Immundisolibacter sp.: one gene and its partner. The main gene of each other region encodes a partner of the protein of the gene in region 2 in a complex. Links are inferred from orthologs where the notes say so. Each region holds a gene or a part of one and is shown on either strand. Other genes may lie near its edges.

The links.
Region 1: the proteins of groL (region 2) and metK are in contact, whole or in part, in a cryo-EM structure (PDB 8P4O), measured with the Escherichia coli proteins. The link is inferred for Immundisolibacter sp. from one-to-one orthologs.

Annotation. Positions count from the first base shown.
Region 1 is NZ_JACIZD010000001.1:470,748-479,781, reverse strand. What follows is about bases 6,037-8,825. They hold metK (methionine adenosyltransferase), read right to left. Parts: upstream 8,117-8,825; coding sequence 6,956-8,116; downstream 6,037-6,955. Other genes in these bases: H5U26_RS02275 (5-formyltetrahydrofolate cyclo-ligase), read right to left, coding at 8,189-8,825; H5U26_RS02285 (DciA family protein), read left to right, coding at 6,484-6,948; H5U26_RS02290 (M23 family metallopeptidase), read right to left, coding at 6,037-6,421. In the rest of the region: H5U26_RS02310 (IS1182 family transposase), read right to left, coding at 1-60; H5U26_RS02305 (Nudix family hydrolase), read right to left, coding at 540-1,499; bifunctional glutamate N-acetyltransferase/amino-acid acetyltransferase ArgJ, read right to left, coding at 1,525-2,742; preprotein translocase subunit SecA, read right to left, coding at 2,773-5,481; more of H5U26_RS02290, read right to left, coding at 5,492-6,036; more of H5U26_RS02275, read right to left, coding at 8,826-8,827; cell division protein ZapA, read right to left, coding at 9,017-9,034. UniProt on the Escherichia coli protein: Catalyzes the formation of S-adenosylmethionine (AdoMet) from methionine and ATP.
Region 2 is NZ_JACIZD010000003.1:239,343-248,580, reverse strand. Bases 2,074-5,066 are described here. They hold groL (chaperonin GroEL), read right to left. Parts: upstream 4,402-5,066; coding sequence 2,746-4,401; downstream 2,074-2,745. Other genes in these bases: cutA (divalent-cation tolerance protein CutA), read left to right, coding at 4,958-5,066; H5U26_RS07170 (co-chaperone GroES), read right to left, coding at 4,441-4,737; H5U26_RS07180 (4-hydroxythreonine-4-phosphate dehydrogenase PdxA), read right to left, coding at 2,074-2,566. Also shown: H5U26_RS07190 (FAD-dependent oxidoreductase), read left to right, coding at 1-999; H5U26_RS07185 (DUF2058 domain-containing protein), read right to left, coding at 1,018-1,557; more of H5U26_RS07180, read right to left, coding at 1,592-2,073; more of cutA, read left to right, coding at 5,067-5,287; H5U26_RS07160 (protein-disulfide reductase DsbD domain-containing protein), read left to right, coding at 5,280-5,705; H5U26_RS07155 (TlpA disulfide reductase family protein), read left to right, coding at 5,712-6,263; H5U26_RS07150 (DUF58 domain-containing protein), read left to right, coding at 6,334-7,617; H5U26_RS07145 (transglutaminase domain-containing protein), read left to right, coding at 7,617-9,238.

The DNA of each region.
Region 1 (9,034 bases), on a different replicon or contig from region 2:
GAGTGACGCAGGCAGCAACAGAAGCTGGTCGGGATCGTACGGGCGGTAGGTCGTTGGCATGGCCAAATCTTAGCGCCATGGATTCCTACCGCCCAGGCTCCTAGCCGCACCGCCTCCGCCTTGAACTCATCCGGGTACTGCCGGTTCGGTACCAATGCTCTGTTGCCCATCTCGCTCTCCGTTCATCAGAAAATTATCAACGTTCTGATGTATGTGAAACCGAGGCAGGGTCAACCGTCATTGGCTCGCGGCACGGCACTTCCGATACCGTCAACCTCGGGTGAGGACGTCCCGTTCTGCCTTGCCGAAGGCTGTGAAGCGGGCTTCATCGCTCCAAGTCATAGGGATGACTGTTGTCATGCATTGCTTGGCGACGGTAGAGATGTCGGTATCCGGCCGATTTCCGGCCGACAAAGCTCGGTCCTTACCTATGAAAAGCGACTGGCCGTTGACAATAGAGTGGGAGTGAGCCCGCTGCTGTGATAGACGGGCAGTTGCCGCTGCGGCGGCGAGCCATCCGCGCGGCTGACTACAGACGATCAGCCGCCGGCACGGCTCCACAAGCCACGCAGCACGGCCACGCCCTGCCCGCCGTGCTCGCGGGCGGCGCGGGCCAGTTCTGGCTGCATGCCGCCCAGCGCGAAGACCGGCAAGGCGGCGGCTTCGACCAGCGTGGCGAAACGCGCCCAGCCGAGCGCCGGCCGGTCCGGATGGCTGGCCGTGACCGCAACCGGCGACAGCACGGCAAAGTCGCAGCCGATGCGGGCCGCCTGGGCGAGTTCGCTCGCGTCGTGGCAGGAGGCCGCGCACCAGGCGCCGGGCGGCAACGGGCGCTGGTCGAGCGCCGCCAAGGCGCGCGCCGGCAGGTGGCGGCCGGCGCCAAGTTCCGCGGCAAGTTCGGTCAGCCAATCCGCCGCACCATGCAGCAGGACCTGCATGCCGATCGGCCGGGCCCGGGCCAGCACCGCGCTTGCCAGGGCGCGGTGGGTGCCGGCGTCCAGGTCCGGGCAGCGCAGGCACAGCAAGCGCACGCCGCCGGCGATGAGGCGCTCGACGCGGCGCAGACAATCCGCCTGGTCGCTGAAATCGCCGCTGATGGCGTAGATGTCGGGCAGCCGCGCGGCGCTGAGCAGCGGTCCGTCGGCGGGCGGCAAGTCGGCCGGGTCGATGAGGTCGGCGGGCAGCCAGCGCAGCGCCTGGCCCTGCAGGCCGCGCGGTTCGCCCTGCCAGGCTGTGACCTCATAGGTGTGCAGGACGACGTCGCGGCCCGGGTAGGGATGACGGTGGCGGATCAGCGGCTGCGTGGTCACGACCTCGATGCCGAGTTCTTCGCGCAGTTCGCGGGCGAGTGCCTGTTCCGGCATTTCGCCGGGCTCGAATTTCCCGCCCGGGAATTCCCAGTAACCGGCCAGGTGGGTGCCGGCCAGGCGGCGCGTGAGCAGGATTTCGCCCGCGCGGCGCAGCACGCCGACGGCGACGTGGACCGGATCGCGGCTCATGGCCAGCGCGCTGAAGCGCCCGCGGTCAGGTGCGGTACTCGGCGTTGATGCGCACGTAGTCGTAGGAGAAATCGCAGGTCCAGACGGTGGTCTGGGCGCCGCCGCGGCCAAGCTCAACGCGCACGGTGATTTCGTCCTGCGACATCACGGCCTGGCCGCGGGCCTCCGTGTAGTCCGCCGCCCGGCCGCCCTCGCGCACGATGCACACGTCGCCCAGGTACACGTTCACGCGCTCGATGGCCAGCGCGTCGAGGCCGGCGTAACCGACGGCGGCCAGGATGCGCCCCCAGTTCGGATCGCTGGCGAAAAAAGCCGTCTTGACCAGCGGCGAGCGGGCGATGGCATAGGCGACCTGCGCGCACTCGGCGGCGTCGCGCCCGCCTTCGATGTGCACGGTCATGAACTTGGTGGCGCCCTCGCCGTCGCGCACGATGGCCTGCGCCAGCACGCGGCAGACCTCGTCCACGGCGGTTTGCAGCGCCGGTCCGGCTGGACTTGCCAGATCGTCCACCGTGACCGGGCCCTGACCGGTGGCGATCAGCACGCAGGCGTCGTTGGTGGAGGTGTCGCCGTCCACGGTGATGCGGTTGAAGCTGCCGCCCACGGCGCGCGCCAGGCAGGCTTGCAGGGCCGGCTGCGCCACCGCGGCATCGGTGGCCACGTAGGCCAGCAGGGTCGCCATGTTCGGGTGGATCATCCCCGAGCCTTTGGCGATGCCGGTCACGGTGATCGGCCCCTGCGGGCTGGCGACGGTGACGCTGTGACCCTTGGCCACGGTGTCGGTGGTCATGATGGCGCGGGCGGCGGCGCTCCAGCCATCGGCACGCAGACTGGCCAGGGCGGCCGGCAGCACGGCGCTGATGCGATCAACCGGCAGCGGCTCGCCGATCACGCCGGTCGAGAACGGCAGCACGGACTGCGCCGAGCAGTCGCCCAGGCGCGCCAGTTCGGCGCAGCAGGCAGTCGCGGCAGCCAGGCCCGCGGCGCCGGTGCCGGCGTTGGCATTGCCGCTGTTGATCACCAGGAAGCGCGGCGCGGCCGCGGCCAAGTGCTGCCTGGCCAGCGTCACGGGCGCGGCGCAGAAGGCGTTTTGTGTGAATACCGCCGCCACGCGGCTGCCGGGGGCAAGTTCCAGCAGCACCACGTCGTCGCGGCCCGGCTTGCGCACGCCGGCGGCAACGGCCGCCAGGCGCACGCCGGCCACGGGGGTCAGCGCGTCCGGCGCGGCGAGGTTCACGGCCATGGCGCGGCGCCCCCGATCAGGCCCCGGCGCTCACTGTAGCTGGCCGTGGCATTGCTTGAATTTCTTGCCGGAGCCGCACGGGCACGGCTCGTTGCGGCCCACCTTGGGCATGCCGCGCACGAAGGGCGCCGCCGATGGGCGCTGGGCCACGGCCAGGTCGGCTTCCTCGGCCTGGGCCTCGCCTTCCAGCGCACCTGCCGATGCATGCTGGTAGTCGTATTCGCCGGCCGGACGGCGCTGACGGTCGACCGCTTCCACGTCTTCCTCGGCGCGCACCTGCACGCGCAGCAGGGTGGTGGCGACGTCGGTCTTGATCCGATCGAGCATCTGCGTGAACAGGGTGAAGGCCTCGCGCTTGTATTCCTGCTTGGGATTTTTCTGGGCGTAGCCGCGCAGGTGGATGCTGTGGCGCAGGTGATCCATGGCCGCCAGATGGTCCTTCCAGTGGCTGTCGAGCACCTGCAGCATGACCGCCTTCTCGAAGTGGCGCATGACGGCCGGCTCGACCCGGGACTGCTTTTGCGCAAGCTCCGCTTCGATGATTTCGATCAGCCGGGCACGCAGCGCGGCGGCGTCCATGTCCGGTTGGCTGGCCAGTTCCGCCGGGTCGCAGGCGCTGCCGAGCTCGTCGTGCAGGGCTTCCTTCAGGCCAGCCAGGTCCCATTGCTCTTCCACGCTGCCGGGCGGCAGGTAGCGGTCCACGGTGGCGCCGACCACGTCGCGCACCATGGCCAGCACGGTGCCGGACACGTCGTCGGCTTCCAGCAGTTCGTTGCGCTGCTGGTAGATCAGCTTGCGCTGCTCGTTGGCGATGTCGTCGTATTCGAGTAGCTGCTTGCGCATGTCGAAGTTGCGGCCCTCGACTTTCTTTTGGGCGTTCTCGATGGCGCGCGTGACCCAGCGGTGCTCGATCGCCTCACCCGGTTCCAGGCCCAGCTTCTGCATCCAGCCGGAGACCCGCTCCGAGGCGAAGATGCGCATCAGATCGTCCTGCAGGGACAGATAGAAGCGCGACGAGCCGGGGTCGCCCTGGCGCCCGGAGCGGCCGCGCAGCTGGTTGTCGACGCGGCGGGATTCGTTGCGCTCGGTGCCGGCCACGTGCAGGCCGCCCAGTTCCACCACCTTGTCGTGCTCGGCCTGCCACTGGCTGCGGATGCGTTCGCGCTCGGCCGGATCCTCGACGCCGTGCAGGCGTGCCTCCAGGTTGCCGCCCAGCACGATGTCGGTGCCGCGGCCGGCCATGTTGGTGGCGATGGTGACGGCACCGATCTCGCCGGCGCGGGCGATGATCTGCGCTTCCTGCTCGTGGTACTTGGCGTTGAGCACCTGGTGCGGGATGTTGGCCTTTTTCAGCCGCGCGGACACCAGCTCCGAGGTCTCGATGGAGGCGGTGCCGACCAGTACCGGCTGGCCGCGGCTGTGACAGTCGGTGATGTCGGCCAGCACGGCGTCGTACTTCTCCTCCACCGTCAGGAACACCTGGTCGCCATGATCCTTGCGCACCATCGGCCGGTGCGTGGGAATGACCACCACTTCCAGGCCGTAGATCGAGTGCAGCTCGAAGGCTTCCGTGTCGGCGGTGCCGGTCATGCCCGACAGCTTGTCGTAGAGGCGGAAATAGTTCTGGAAGGTGATGGTGGCCAGGGTCTGGTTTTCCTGCTTGACCGGCACCTTCTCCTTGGCCTCGATCGCCTGATGCAGGCCCTCGGACCAGCGCCGGCCGGGCATCAGCCGCCCGGTGAACTCGTCCACGATGATCACTTCGCCGTTGTTGACCACGTAATGCACGTCGCGCTGGAACAGCGCGTGGGCGCGCAGCGCGGCGTTCAGGTGATGCATCAGGGTGATATTGGCGGCGTCGTACAGGCTCTCGCCCTCGCCCAGCAGGCCGGCCTTGGCCAGCAGCTGCTCGGCGTGCTCGTGACCGGCATCGGTCAGCAGCACCTGACGGGTTTTCTCGTCGACGTGGTAGTCGCCCGGGCCGTCCGGTTCGGTCTGGCGCGTCAGGCGCGGAATCAGCGCGTTGACCTTGGCGTACAGCTCGGTGCTGCCCTCGGACGGGCCGGAGATGATCAGCGGCGTGCGCGCCTCGTCGATGAGGATCGAGTCCACTTCGTCGATGATGCCGTAGCTTCTGCGCTGCACACGGTCGGCAGCCGTGAAGGCCATGTTGTCGCGCAGGTAGTCGAAGCCGAACTCGTTGTTGGTGCCGTAGGTGATGTCGGCCGCGTAGGCGGCCTGACGCGCCGCCTGGTCCAGGTTCGACACGATGATGCCGGTGGTCAGGCCCAGGAACTCGTACACCCGGCCCATCCAGGCGCCATCACGGCGCGCCAGGTAGTCGTTCACCGTCACCACGTGCACGCCCTTGCCGGCCAGCGCGTTCAGGTAGGCCGGCAGCGTGGCGACCAGGGTCTTGCCCTCGCCGGTGCGCATCTCGGCGATCTTGCCCTCGTGCAGCACCATGCCGCCGACCAGCTGCACGTCGAAATGGCGCATGCCCAGCACCCGGCCGGCCGCCTCGCGCACCAGGGCGAAGGCTTCCGGCAGCAGCTGGTCCAGCGTTTCGCCGTTGGCGTGGCGCTGCTTGAGGGTATCGGTCCATTGCCGAAGCTCAGCGTCGGTCAGCGCTTCGAACTGCGGCGCCAGCGCATTGATGCGCCCGACGGACTTGAAATAGCGCTTCACTTCGCGCTGGTTGCGGCTGCCGACGATGCGCCGCACTAGGGACTGGAGCATGTGGCCGGCCTCAGCGGGTGGCCGTGCGCAGCGGCTCGCCGGCCGCCAGCGCACCCAAATAATCGGCCGGATCCATGAGTCGACCGCCGCGCAGCACCTCGAGGTGCACATGCGAGCCGGTGGCGTGGCCGGTGCGGCCGACGCGGGCGATGAGCTGACTGCGTTTCACTGTCTGACCTTTGGTAACCAGATTGGCCTGATTGTGGGCATACCGGGTGCGGAAACCGTTGCCGTGATCGATCTCGACGACGTTGCCGTAGCCGCTTTCCCAGCCGCTGCCGACCACCACGCCGGCCGCCATGGCCTGGATGGGTGCGCCCTGCGGGGCACGAAAATCGATGCCGGGGTGAAACTCCCGCCGGCCGCTGAACGGGTCGCTGCGGCTGCCGAAGTACGACGACAGCTGCGCGCCCGGCACCGGCGAGGGCAGCTGCGGGCCGCGCTCGACGAGGCCGGCGCCGATGACCCGGTCGAGCACCGAAAATTGCGCCGCGCGGCGGTCGATCTGGCGCGACAAACCGTCCAGCTCAGCCACGAAATCGACCACCGCGAAGGGCTGCTCGCCGGCCGGACCGCTGGTCAGCGGGGCGTCGAAATCGAAGGCATCCGGCGCCAGCCGGGCCGCTTCGCTTACGCGCTGGCCGACGGCCTCCAGCTGCGTCAGGCGGCCCTGCAGTTCACCCAGTCGGCTGGCGAGGGCCTGCGCCTGGGCGCGTGCGCTGAGCAGCGTGTCGTCCAGCCGCGAGCGCTGCGCGCGCAGCTCGTGGCGAACGGCCTTGCGGTCGCGCAGCGCTTCGGCCAGCGGCAGGCTCGCGCCCAGCGCAAAACTGCCGGCCAGGGCGCCCAGCACCAGGCCGCCGAGCGCCAGCAGGGTAGGTCCGTGCAGACTGAGGCTGCGCTGGCCGCCGGTGCGGAGCCAGTGAATATGCAGGCTGATCATCGCGGAACACTATAATCCGGGCGGTCGCCAAGCCATGGGAGGCCGGACCGGGGGCAGGCATTATGGGTTCCCAGCAACACCTTCACAAGCTGCTGGCGGCTGCCGGCGGACCGCTTGCGCAGCTGCTGCATGCGAGCGAGGAACACGCCAGACTGCTGGCGCAGCTGCGGCAGCGCCTGCCGGCAGACCTCGCCGCCGCGCTGCGCAGCGCGGCCCTGGACCGCGGCCGTCTGCGTCTGGGCGTCAGCGGCAGCGCCTGGGCGACGCGCCTGCGTTTCATGGCGCCGCAGCTGTGCCGGCAGCTGGCCGACTGGCCCTACGGCCCGGTCGACGCGGTGCAGGTGCACGTGGCCACGGCCACCGGCGCGGCACCATCCGCTGCGCCGCCGCTGCCGGTACCGCTCAGCACCGCCAGCCGGGAACACCTCGAAACAGTGGCCAAAACCACTGCCGATCCGCGACTGGCGGCAGCGCTGCGCGCGCTCGCCAGCAGCAATGTGCAGCCGGCCGGCAGCGCCGAGCTCTGACCGACCCTCAGTTGGCCGCGGCGCGCAAGGCGTCGGCGCGGTCGGTGCGCTCCCAGGTGAAATCTGCCTCGTCGCGGCCGAAGTGACCATACGAGGCGGTGGCGCGATAGATCGGCCGCTTCAGGTCCAGCATGCGCAGGATGCCGGCCGGGCGCAGGTCGAAGTGCTCGCGCACCAGCCGCGTCAGGGTGACGTTGCTGACCTGGCCGGTGCCAAAGGTATCGACCATGATCGAGGTCGGTTCGGCCACGCCGATGGCGTACGACACCTGCACCTCGCAGCGCTCGGCAAGACCCGCGGCGACGATGTTCTTGGCCACGTAGCGGGCGGCGTAGGCGGCGGAACGGTCGACCTTGGACGGATCCTTGCCGGAGAACGCGCCGCCGCCGTGGCGGGCCATGCCGCCGTAGGTGTCGACGATGATCTTGCGCCCGGTAAGACCCGCATCGCCCATCGGCCCGCCGATCTCGAAGCATCCAGTCGGGTTGACGTGGATGGTCGGCTGATCGGCCAGCCAGTCGCCCAGCACCGGCTTGATGATCTGCTCGATCACCGCCTCGCGGATATCCGACTGCTCGATGCCGGGCGCGTGCTGGGTGGACAGCACCACGGTGTCGATGTGCACCGGGCGGCCACCCTCGTACAGGAAGCTGACCTGGCTCTTGGCGTCCGGGCGCAGCCACGGCAGCGTACCGTTCTTGCGCAGCTCGGCCTGGCGGCGCACCAGCCGGTGCGCGTAGGTGATCGGCGCCGGCATCAGCACGTCGGTCTCGCGGCAGGCGTAGCCGAACATCAGGCCCTGGTCACCGGCGCCCATGTCTTCCGGATCGGGCCGGTCGACGCCCTGGTTGATGTGTTTCGACTGCTTGCCCAGCGCGTTGATGACCGCGCAGGTCTCCCAGTCGAAGCCCATGTCCGAGCTGGTGTAGCCGATGTCCTTGATCACGCCGCGGATGATTTCCTCGGTCTCGATGAAGACGCCCTTCTTGACCTTGATCTCGCCCGCCACCAAGGCCAGGCCGGTCTTGGTCAGGGTCTCGCAGGCCACGCGGGCGTCCGGATCCTGCGCCAGGTAGGCGTCCAGGATGGCGTCCGAAATCTGGTCGCAGATCTTGTCGGGATGGCCTTCGGACACCGACTCCGAAGTGAACAGGTAGCTGTCGGACATGAATTGATCCCCGGCTGACGGATGAGTGATGGGACCTCGCGGGCCGGCATTAGAGCATGGCGCCCGGGCGCCTCAAAGCGGCCTGAAGGAATGGCGGTGGCGCTCGGTGATCACGGCGTCCAGCGGCACGTCCCAGGGCCGTCGCGGCAGGCCCGCAACGCGCTGGCGGTCGAAGGCAACACCGACCAGGCGCGGCCGGCGCCAGCAAGCCAGGCGCACGAAGGCGAAGCTGCGGTCGTAGTAGCCACCGCCCATGCCCAGGCGATTGCCGGCCATGTCGAAAGCCACCAGCGGCACCAGCACCAGGTCCAGCATGCGCGGCGCCAGCCAGGCCCGGCGCGGGGCGACCGGCTCGGCGATGCCGAAGCGGTTGCGGCGCAGCGGCGCCCCCGGCCACCAGCGCGCGAAATACAGATGCCCATCCCGCTGCGGGCAAAGCACCGGCAGGTAGCAGGCCTTGCCGGCCGCGAAGGCGCGCGCCAGAGCGGGCAGCGGATCGATCTCGCCATCGGCCGGCCAGTAGCCGGCCACGCGCGATGCGCGCTGAAACGCCGGCAGGGTCGACAATTTTCGGGCAACGGCAGCACTGGCCAAGCGGCGCGCGGATCGGCCGATCTGCCGGCGCCCGGCGCGCAGGCTGCGGCGCAGGGCGGGCAGGTTGGCCGGCGGCGCCGGGGCGCCGAGGGCCGGGAAATCAGCGGGTTCCACCACTTGTGCCGTTGCGGTTCGTCACTCTTGAACCTGATGGTTCAAGGTGGAAGCAGGGGCCGGCCATCAGGCTTCCCGCTACCAGGGCGGTCCTGCACACAGGCCGGCGAACAGCTTCCAAAGCTTGCGCTTTGTGGTTCAAGAAAATGATTGATCCACTCACGAACACCGCAGTGGAACCCGTGCCAATGATTACCCGGAATGGGGCGT
Region 2 (9,238 bases):
GACGCATTTCAGCGGCGCCTGCACGGTTTGCTGCGGGCACACGTCGAGCGCGTGCAGCGCCTCACGCCGACCATCGTCGAGGTGGTCGTGCACGCGCCGCTGGCGGCGCAGCGCTTCGAGCCGGGCCAGTTCTATCGCCTGCAGAACTTCGAGACGCTGGCCCGCCGCGACGACGGCACCACGCTGGCCATGGAGGGTCTGGCCCTGACCGGCGCCTGGGTGGACCGTGAACGCGGCCTGGTGGCGCTGATCGTGCTGGAGATGGGCGGCTCGTCGGACCTGTGCGCGCATCTGACGCCGGGCGAGCCGGTGGTGCTGATGGGCCCGACCGGCGCGCCGACCGAAATCCCCGCCGGCGAGACCGTGCTGCTGGCCGGCGGCGGCCTGGGCAATGCGGTGCTGCTGTCGATCGGCAAGGCGCTGCGGCAGGCCGGCTCGCGCGTCGTCTACTTCGCGGGCTACAAGCACGCGCCGGATCGCTACCGAGTGGCCGACATCGAGGCCGCCGCCGATGTCGTGGTCTGGACCTGCGATCAGGCACCCGGCTTCACGCCCGGCCGGGCGCAGGACCGGGCCTTCACCGGCAACATCGTGCAAGCCATGCGCGCCTATGCGGCCGGGGAACTGGGCGAGGTGGCGATTGCCCTGTCGGACGTCGACCGCATCATCGCCATCGGCTCGGACCGCATGATGGCGGCCGTGACCGCGGCCCGCCACGCCGTATTGGCGCCGTATCTGAAGCCCCACGTCGCCATCGGCTCAATCAACTCGCCGATGCAGTGCATGATGAAAGAGGTCTGCGCGCAGTGCCTGCAGGGCCGCCGCGATCCGGCCAGCGGCCGGCCGCTGGCGCCGGTGTTTACCTGCTTCAACCAGGACCAGCCGCTGGACGAGGTGGACTTCGCCTGCCTCGGTCAGCGCCTGCGCCAGAACGGCGTGCAGGAAAAGCTCACTGCCCAGTGGATCGACCGCAGCCTGCGGCGGCTGGGGCTGCGCTAGCCCCGCCGCCCGGGCGGGCTACCACATCAGATCATCGGGGACCGGATAGTCGGCGTAGGGATCGGGCGCCGCCGCGGCCGGCGGCGGTGATTCCGCGTTCAGCACCACCACCAACGTCGGATCACGCTCGGCGATTTTCTGGGCGGTGGCGGGCGGCACCAGCTCGAAGTTCCTGCCCAGCCGGACCACCGCCAGGGCGCCCTTGACCACCTGCACGCGTTGCGCCTCGTGCAGGTAGATCTTTCGGATCTTGCCGGACTCGACGAACTGATACGCCGCCTCCCCGCCCTTGCGATCAAGGCGCTGGCTCTCGATCAACTGCCGCAGCTGCGCCGCCTGCGCCTTGCGCTCGCGCTGTTCCTGTTGCTGGCGGTTGTGCGCGCGGTCGCGCTCGGCCTTCTGCTGCTGAGCCTGGCGCAGCTGCTCGGCCGCCGGGTCCGGCGCCGGACCGCGCCGGGCGGTGTCGCGTTTCTGTTGTGCCACCTTGCGGATCTGGTCGGTCTTGACCAGGCCCGCCTTGAGCAACTGGGCCTGCAGCTGATTCAACGGATTGGCCATCTTTGCCCCGTGTGTGGTGGTGTCGGACCGGCCGTCAGGCTGCCACAAAGCCCCGACCGGCGGCGAACTGCGCGCACTGGTTGAGCGCCGACAGGATCATGGCGTGGCTGGCAATGCCCTTGCCGGCAATGTCGAAGGCGGTGCCGTGGCCAACTGTCATGAACAGGTACGGCATGCCGATGAAGCCGCCGCAGTTGCCCTCGAAACCCCAGGTCTTGAGGGCAATGTGGCCCTGGTCGTGGCACATGGCGACCACCACGTCGTAGCGGCCGTCGATGCAGTGCCGGAACACCGTGTCCGGCGAGATCGGGCCGCTGACGTCGATGCCGCCGGCCCGCGCCTGCGCCACGCCGGGCGTGATGGCGGCGTCCTCTTCCGGGCCGTGGGCGTGCGGGTTCAGACCCGCCACGCCGATGCGCGGATTGGCCACGCCCCAGCCGCGCAGGGTCTCGTGGGTCAGGCGGATCGAGCGGGCCACCAGATCGGCCGTCAGGCCGGCGCACACGTCGCGCAGGTACACGTGGTCGAAGATGTGGGTGATGCGCAGCGGCCCCGAAAACAGCGTCAGCAGGCGCTCGCCGGGCTTGGCGTTCAGCAGAGCGCCCAGTGCTCCGGCAGCGGCCATGGCCTCCGAGTTGATCGGGCCCATCACCAGCCCGGCCACCTCGCCGATCTGGGCCAAGTCCTGCGCCTGACCGATCCAGCGGCCGACGGCGGCGCCGCAGGCGGCGCGCTCCTGGCCATAGACGATCTCGGCCGGGTCCAGCTGCCCATCGTCCAGGATGGATATGACGCGTGCGTCATCCTCGACCGCGGCGACCGAGGTCACCGGCCTTACGGCCAGATCGGCGCCTGCCACCGCCACGCCCCGGCGCATGGCCTCCGCGCTGCCGATGAACAGCAGCCGCGCCAGACGCTGCGGCTGGCCGGTCGCCATGGCCTTGGCAAGAATCTCCGGGCCAACGCCGCACGGATCACCGATGGGGACAGCAAGGGCGGGTTTGGTCATGATCCGGGGTTCTCTTGATTCGGTTCGGGCGCTGGCGGTCGGCGAGTCTGGCACCTGCTGCCCTATTGTCGCGCCGCACGGGACACAAAAAACCCCGGGCGCCTTGTGGGCCCCCGGGGTTTTCTTCGAACAGGAACGCTGACGTATTCAGCGCCTCGTCGGGTACAGGTCGGCGGACCTTACATCATGTCCATGCCGCCCATGCCACCCATGCCGCCCATGCCGCCCGGCATGCCGCCGCCGGCTTCCTTCTTCTCCGGTACTTCCGCCACCGCAACTTCGGTGGTGATCAGCAGGCCGGCGATGGAGGCTGCGTTCTGCAGGGCCACGCGCGTCACCTTGGCCGGGTCCAGGATGCCCATGGCAACCATGTCACCGTACTCGCCGCTGCCGGCGTTGTAGCCGAAATTGGCGTCCGCGCCCGAGCGCACCTTGTCCAGAATCACCGACGGCTCGTCACCGGCGTTGGCGACGATCTGGCGCAGCGGCTCGTCCATGGCGCGCAGGGCGATGCGCACGCCGACGTTCTGGTCTTCGTTGATGCCCTTCAGGTCCTTGATCTTGGCCGCCGCGCGCACCAGCGCCACGCCACCGCCGGGCACCACGCCTTCTTCCACCGCCGCACGGGTCGCGTGCAGGGCGTCCTCGACGCGCGCCTTCTTTTCCTTCATCTCGACTTCGGTGGAGGCACCGACCTTGATCACCGCCACGCCGCCGGACAGCTTGGCCGCGCGCTCCTGCAGCTTTTCCTTGTCGTAGTCGGAGGTGGTGTCCTCGATCTGACGGTTGATCTGCTTGATGCGCGCCTGGATGTCCTCGGCCTTGCCGGCGCCGTCGATGATGGTGGTGTTGTCCTTGTCGATCTGCACCTTCTTGGCCTGACCCAGGTCTTCCAGGGTGGCCTTCTCCAGGGTCATGCCGGTCTCCTCGGCAATGACAGTGCCGCCGGTCAGGATGGCCATGTCCTCGAGCATCGCCTTGCGACGATCACCGAAGCCCGGCGCCTTGACCGCACACACCTTGACGATGCCGCGGATGTTGTTGACCACCAGCGTGGCCAGGGCCTCGCCCTCGACGTCCTCGGCCACCACCAGCAGCGAGCGGCCGGACTTGGCGACCGCTTCCAGCACCGGCAGCATCTCGCGGATGTTGGAGATTTTCTTGTCGTACAGCAGGATCAACGGGTTATCCAGCTCCACGTTCATGGACTGCTGGTTGTTGATGAAGTAAGGCGACAGGTAACCGCGGTCGAACTGCATACCCTCGACCAGCTCCAGCTGGTTCTCCAGGCTCTGGCCTTCCTCAACCGTGATCACGCCTTCCTTGCCGACCTTGTCCATGGCCTCGGCGATGATCTCGCCGACCGAGGTGTCGGAGTTGGCCGAAATCGTGCCGACCTGGGCGATCGACTTGCGGTCCGTGCAGGGCTTGGCCAGCTTCTTGATTTCCTCGACCGCAGCGGTAACGGCCTTGTCCAGACCGCGCTTCAGGTCCATCGGGTTCATGCCGGCGGCAACCGCCTTCATGCCCTCGACGGCGATCGACTGCGCCAGCACGGTGGCGGTGGTGGTGCCGTCACCGGCCTCGTCGGAGGTGTGCGAAGCCACCTCTTTCACCATCTGCGCACCCATGTTCTCGAGCTTGTCGGCCAGCTCGATTTCCTTGGCCACGGACACGCCATCCTTGGTGATGGTCGGCGCGCCGAAGGACTTCTCCAGCACCGCGTTGCGGCCCTTTGGACCCAGGGTGACCTTGACGGCGTTGGCCAGGGTGTTGACACCCCGCATCATGGCGGTGCGGGCATCGGACCCGAAATGCACCTGTTTAGCAGCCATTGTTCAATTCCTCAGTGAATGGTTGGGTGTGAACGGGGCTCAGTCTTCGACGACGCCCATCAGATCGTCCTCGCGCATCACGAGGACTTCCTTGTCGCTCAGGCCGAGCTTGACCTCGGTACCGGCGTACTTGCCGAACAGCACCTTGTCGCCGACCTTGACCTGCAACTTGCGCACTTCGCCGTTGTCCAGCATCTTGCCCGGGCCGACCGCGAGCACTTCGCCCAGGATCGGTTTTTCGGTCGCCGAGTCGGGCAGTACAATGCCGCCCGCGCTCTTGCGTTCCTCTTCCATGCGACGGATCACGACGCGGTCGTGAAGGGGACGAATGTTCATTCATGCCTCCGGTAATGAACTGCGAAAAAATCCAGCCGGACCCGCACGTTTCAGGAACGGGCTGCCGGGGTGCATTAGCACTCTCGTGCCGAGAGTGCCAAATGATAGGCGCAACGCCCCTCGCGTCAAGGGGGCGCACCGCTCACCCGGACCAGATGGGGCCTTGGAGAGCGCTTTGCAAGGGTCTGGGCAAGGCCTGGGCGCCAAGGCCTGAGCCGGCATGACCACCGATGTTCTGCCCTATCGCCTGGTGCTGTCGGCCTGTGCCGATGGCACCAGTGCCGCACGAATCGCCGACACGCTGGTCGAAGAAGGCCTGGCTGCCTGTGTCACGCTGTTGCCGGGTGCCCGCTCCGTGTATCGATGGCAGGGACAACTGGAAAGGACCGACGAATGCCTGCTGCTGATCAAGGCTCGCGCCGACGACTACCCGGCGCTCGAACGCCGGCTGCTGGAGCTGCATCCTTATGAAGTGCCGGAGCTGCTGGCGCTGCCGGTGCTGGCCGGCAATCCGGCATATCTGGCCTGGCTGGACGCGCGGGGTGGGTAGGGCTCTGGCGCTGCTGGCCGGCTGCCTGCTGGTGCCTGCTGCCACGGCCGACCTGGCCGACCTGCTGGGCGACAAGCCCGCCGTCCTGAGCCCGCAACAGGCCTTTGCGCCGCAACTGGTGGCCGGCGCCGACGGCAGGCTGCAGGTGCAGTTTCGCATCGCGCCCGGTCATTACCTGTACCGCGACCGTCTGCAACTGACCGACGCCACCGGCGCGCCGCTGCATGCCCAGCTACCGCCGGGCGATATCTATGAAGATCCCGAGTTCGGCCGCGTGGCGGTCCTGCGCGGCGACCAGAACATTCACCTCCCCATTCCCGCCCGCCCGGGCGCGGCCGTCGGCCTGCGCTACCAGGGCTGCGCGCAGGATCGGCTGTGCTACGCGCCGGTCAGCGTGCAGCTGCAACTTCCGGAGTGATTGCCGATGAGTCTGCGTCGCCGGCTTGGCATTGCCGCACTGCTGCTCGTGGCCTTGGCCGCCGGCATGGCGCTGCGCACGTTTCTGCTGCCGGGACCGGCACTGGAAGCGATTACCGATGGCGCGGTGGTGGAGGACTTCTCCCTGCCAGACCTCGACGGCCAGCCGCGCCGACTGTCCGAGTTCGCCGGCAAGACGGTGGTACTGAATTTCTGGGCCAGCTGGTGCGGACCGTGCCTTGAGGAAATGCCGGATTTCATCGACCTGCAGAACCGCCATGGCAACCGCGGCGTGCAGTTCCTGGGCGTGGCGGTCGAACAGGCCGCGCCGGCTCGGGAACTGGCCACGCGCCTGAAGCTGAACTACCCGAGCCTGGTCGGCGACCTGGAGGCCATGGACATCGCCCGCCGGCTGGGCAATACCGCAGGCGTGCTGCCGTACACGGTGCTGATCGGCGCCGACGGCAAGGTACTGGCCCGACTGGAAGGCCGGGCCGATCCGCAGGATCTGGAAAAATGGCTGAACACGGCCGGCGCCGTGCAGGCTCCGGCCGACTGAGCAAGTGCCGCGCGATTGATCGCCCGGCACGGCCGGGCTCCTGCGGGACGACGATGCCTGACGGGCTGACATGAAGGAATTTGCCGACCGCCCGCTGCGCGTGCCGCAGGAGCCGCTGGCCTGGCACCTGTGGCGGATGACCCGCTGGCTGCTCGAACTGCGCCAGCCGCCGCGCCTGACCGAGCGGCGCGGCGGCTGGCGGGCGCCGCTGCGCGCGCTGCGCGACGGTCTGACCGCCAGCGGCCTGGCGGTTTTGCTGGCGAGCATCCTGCTGCTGTTGCTGGCCCGGCGCAGCAACCCGGGCTTCGACCTGAGCCTTGCCGCGGCGGGCCTGTCGCTGCTCGCCCTGAGCGCCGCCGTAGGACGGGTATGGCGCCCGCGCCTGCACCTGGTGCGCCTGAACCATGAGGTCGCCGTTGCCGGGCAGCCGTGTCGCGGCCAGGTGCGCCTGACCAACACGGGCCACCGCCCGGCGCGCGAGCTGATGTTGCGCGAGTGGCGCGGACCGGGCTGGCGGCCGGTGGCGCCGTCCCGCAGTGCCCTGATCGAGCGGCTGGAGGCCGGCGAAAGCCGCGTGTGCGAGACGGTCGTAATTCCCCGCGCGCGCGGCCTGCTGCGTTTGCCTGGTCTGGCCGTGCACAGCTTCTTTCCCTTGTTCCTGACCCGCAGCACGGTCGGCGCCGCGCTGCCGCTGGAGCTGGCGGTGCTGCCGCCGCCGCTGCCGGTGAGCCTGCCGCCGCTGCGCGAGCTGGCGACGCGCTGCCTCAGGACCGGTGTGCACGCGGCCCGTCATGCCGGGGCGCTCGAGTACGCCTACACCCGTCCGTATCAGATCGGCGATCCGTCGACGCGCCTGGACCATCGTGCCAGCGCGCGGCGGGGTGAGCTGATGTCGCGGGTGTTTCGCGGCGGCAGCGAGCTGCACGCCGACGGCATCGCCATCTGCTGCGACACGGCGGTGGCCGGTTTCGCACCCTGGCAGCGGCGGCCGCGCGATGCGGCCGCGCTCGACAGACGCCTGGCGCTGGTGCTGGAGCTGGTGGCCCACGCGCGGGCCGAGGCGCTGGCGCTGAACGCACTGGCGCTGGGCGCGGACTGGCAGCCGATTGACGACGAGGCCGCCCTGCACCGCGCCGTGGCGACCTGCCCACCGGCGCGCCAGACGCATCTGCCGGCGAGCCTGCCCGAAGCCGGCCTTTTGCATCTGCTGGTGACCGAGGACGCGACCGACACGATCACCGCGCAGGTCGCCGCCTGGCGGGCCGCCGGCCATCTGGTGCTGGTGTTTCGCCTGGCCGGGCGCGCGGGCCGGGCGCTGCCGCCCGGGCCGGGCAACCACGAGCTGGCCGCCTGATGCGCGCCGTGGATGTATTGCTGGCCATCGCCGTGGCGGCGGCCGGGGCGCACGTGCTGGTTTCCATGCAGTGGACCGCGCCGGCGCTGCTGTTCGGGGCCTTGGCATTGCTGGCGCCGCTGCCGGCCTGGTTCGGCTGGCAGCGGCCGCTGGCGCCGACGCCGGGACTGGCCTTCATCAGCTTCGTCAGCGGTGGCCTGCTCGGCTATCTGGGGCTGGCGGACTGGGCGCCGGTGGACTCCTGGGCGGCGGATTTTGCGGTGTTCGGCGGCCTGTGCCTGGCCGGCGTCGCATTGCTGCTGTGGCTGCTGGTCGCCAGGCCGCCGGCGCCCGCCGGCAAGGCCGGCGATCCGGCCACCGACACGCTGGTGGTGGCGGTGGTGATTCTGGCGCTGCTGATCCCGCGCCGGATCCCGCCGGCCGGCCTCACGCTGGCGCTGCCGTGGATCGGCGCGGCGGCCGCGGTGCTGGCGCCGATGGTGTCGCGGCTGGGCGGGCGGGCGCTGCTGCGCGCCGCGTGGCTGGTGCCGGTGCTGGCGCTGTTGCCGCTGGCGGAACCGGTCCTGCACGCTGCGCAGCGGCCCCTGCTGGGCGCCCTGTTCAGCGCCCTGCCGGCGCCGCGTGGCGAGACCGGCTTTGCGCCGCTGGCCCGGCTGCGGGCGGACGGCTTTCTGCGCCCGGCGCGGCGGCCGGTGCTGCGCCTGTGGGTCACTAGTGGCACGCCGCCACCGTATTTGGTCGGCAACCGCCTGCTGACGCTGGATGCCGGTTACGAGTGGAAGGGCGTCGATTCCGCTCAGCCGGAGCTGGCGCGCGAAACCACCGCCAGCGGCCAGCGCTACCGGCTCGCGCCGGGCACGGCCAGCTGGTCGCTGGCGGCGCACAGCCTGCGCCGCGACAACCTGATCTTCGTGCCGCCGGGCACGCAGACCGTCGATCTGTCCGAAGCGGCCCTGAGCCGCGACCCGGCCGGGGTGTTGCAGGCGCAGTTCACGGGCCGCGGCGAGCGCCGCTGGCAGGCCGCCGGCGGGCCACCCGCGGCCGAAGCGGCGGCCGCGGCCGAGGCGCGGGCACTGCCGGCGTTCTGGGACGCCGAGCTGCAGGCCGCGGCCGGCCGCCTGGCCGGCGCGAATCGGGCGCAGACCGCGGGCCGCATCGGCACCGAGCTGCGCGCCCGCCGCTACAGCCTGAATTACCGGCTCGACCGGCAGGCGCCGTTTCGGGATTTCTTCATCAACCGCAAGCCGGCGCACTGCTTCTGGTACGCCACTGCGGCCGTGCTCGCGCTGCGGGCCAACGGCGTGCCGGCGCGCCTGGTGACCGGCTATCGGGTCAGCGAGCCGCTGGACGGCGGCCTGTGGCTGGTGCGCGAGCGCGATGCCCACGCCTGGGCCGAGTGGCAGGACGCGGCCGGTCATTGGCAGACGCTGGATGCGACGCCGCTCGATTACGGCGCGGCCGTGGCCGACTACGGTGGCGGCGCCCTGGAGCGCGCCTGGCAGCGCCTGGCGGCGCGCCTGGATGCCTGGTGGCAGGGCGTGGAACTGACCGACGGCCAGGTACAGGCGGTGCTGCTGGCGGGTCTGGCGGTGCTGGCCGGCCTGTTCGTGCGCGAGTACCG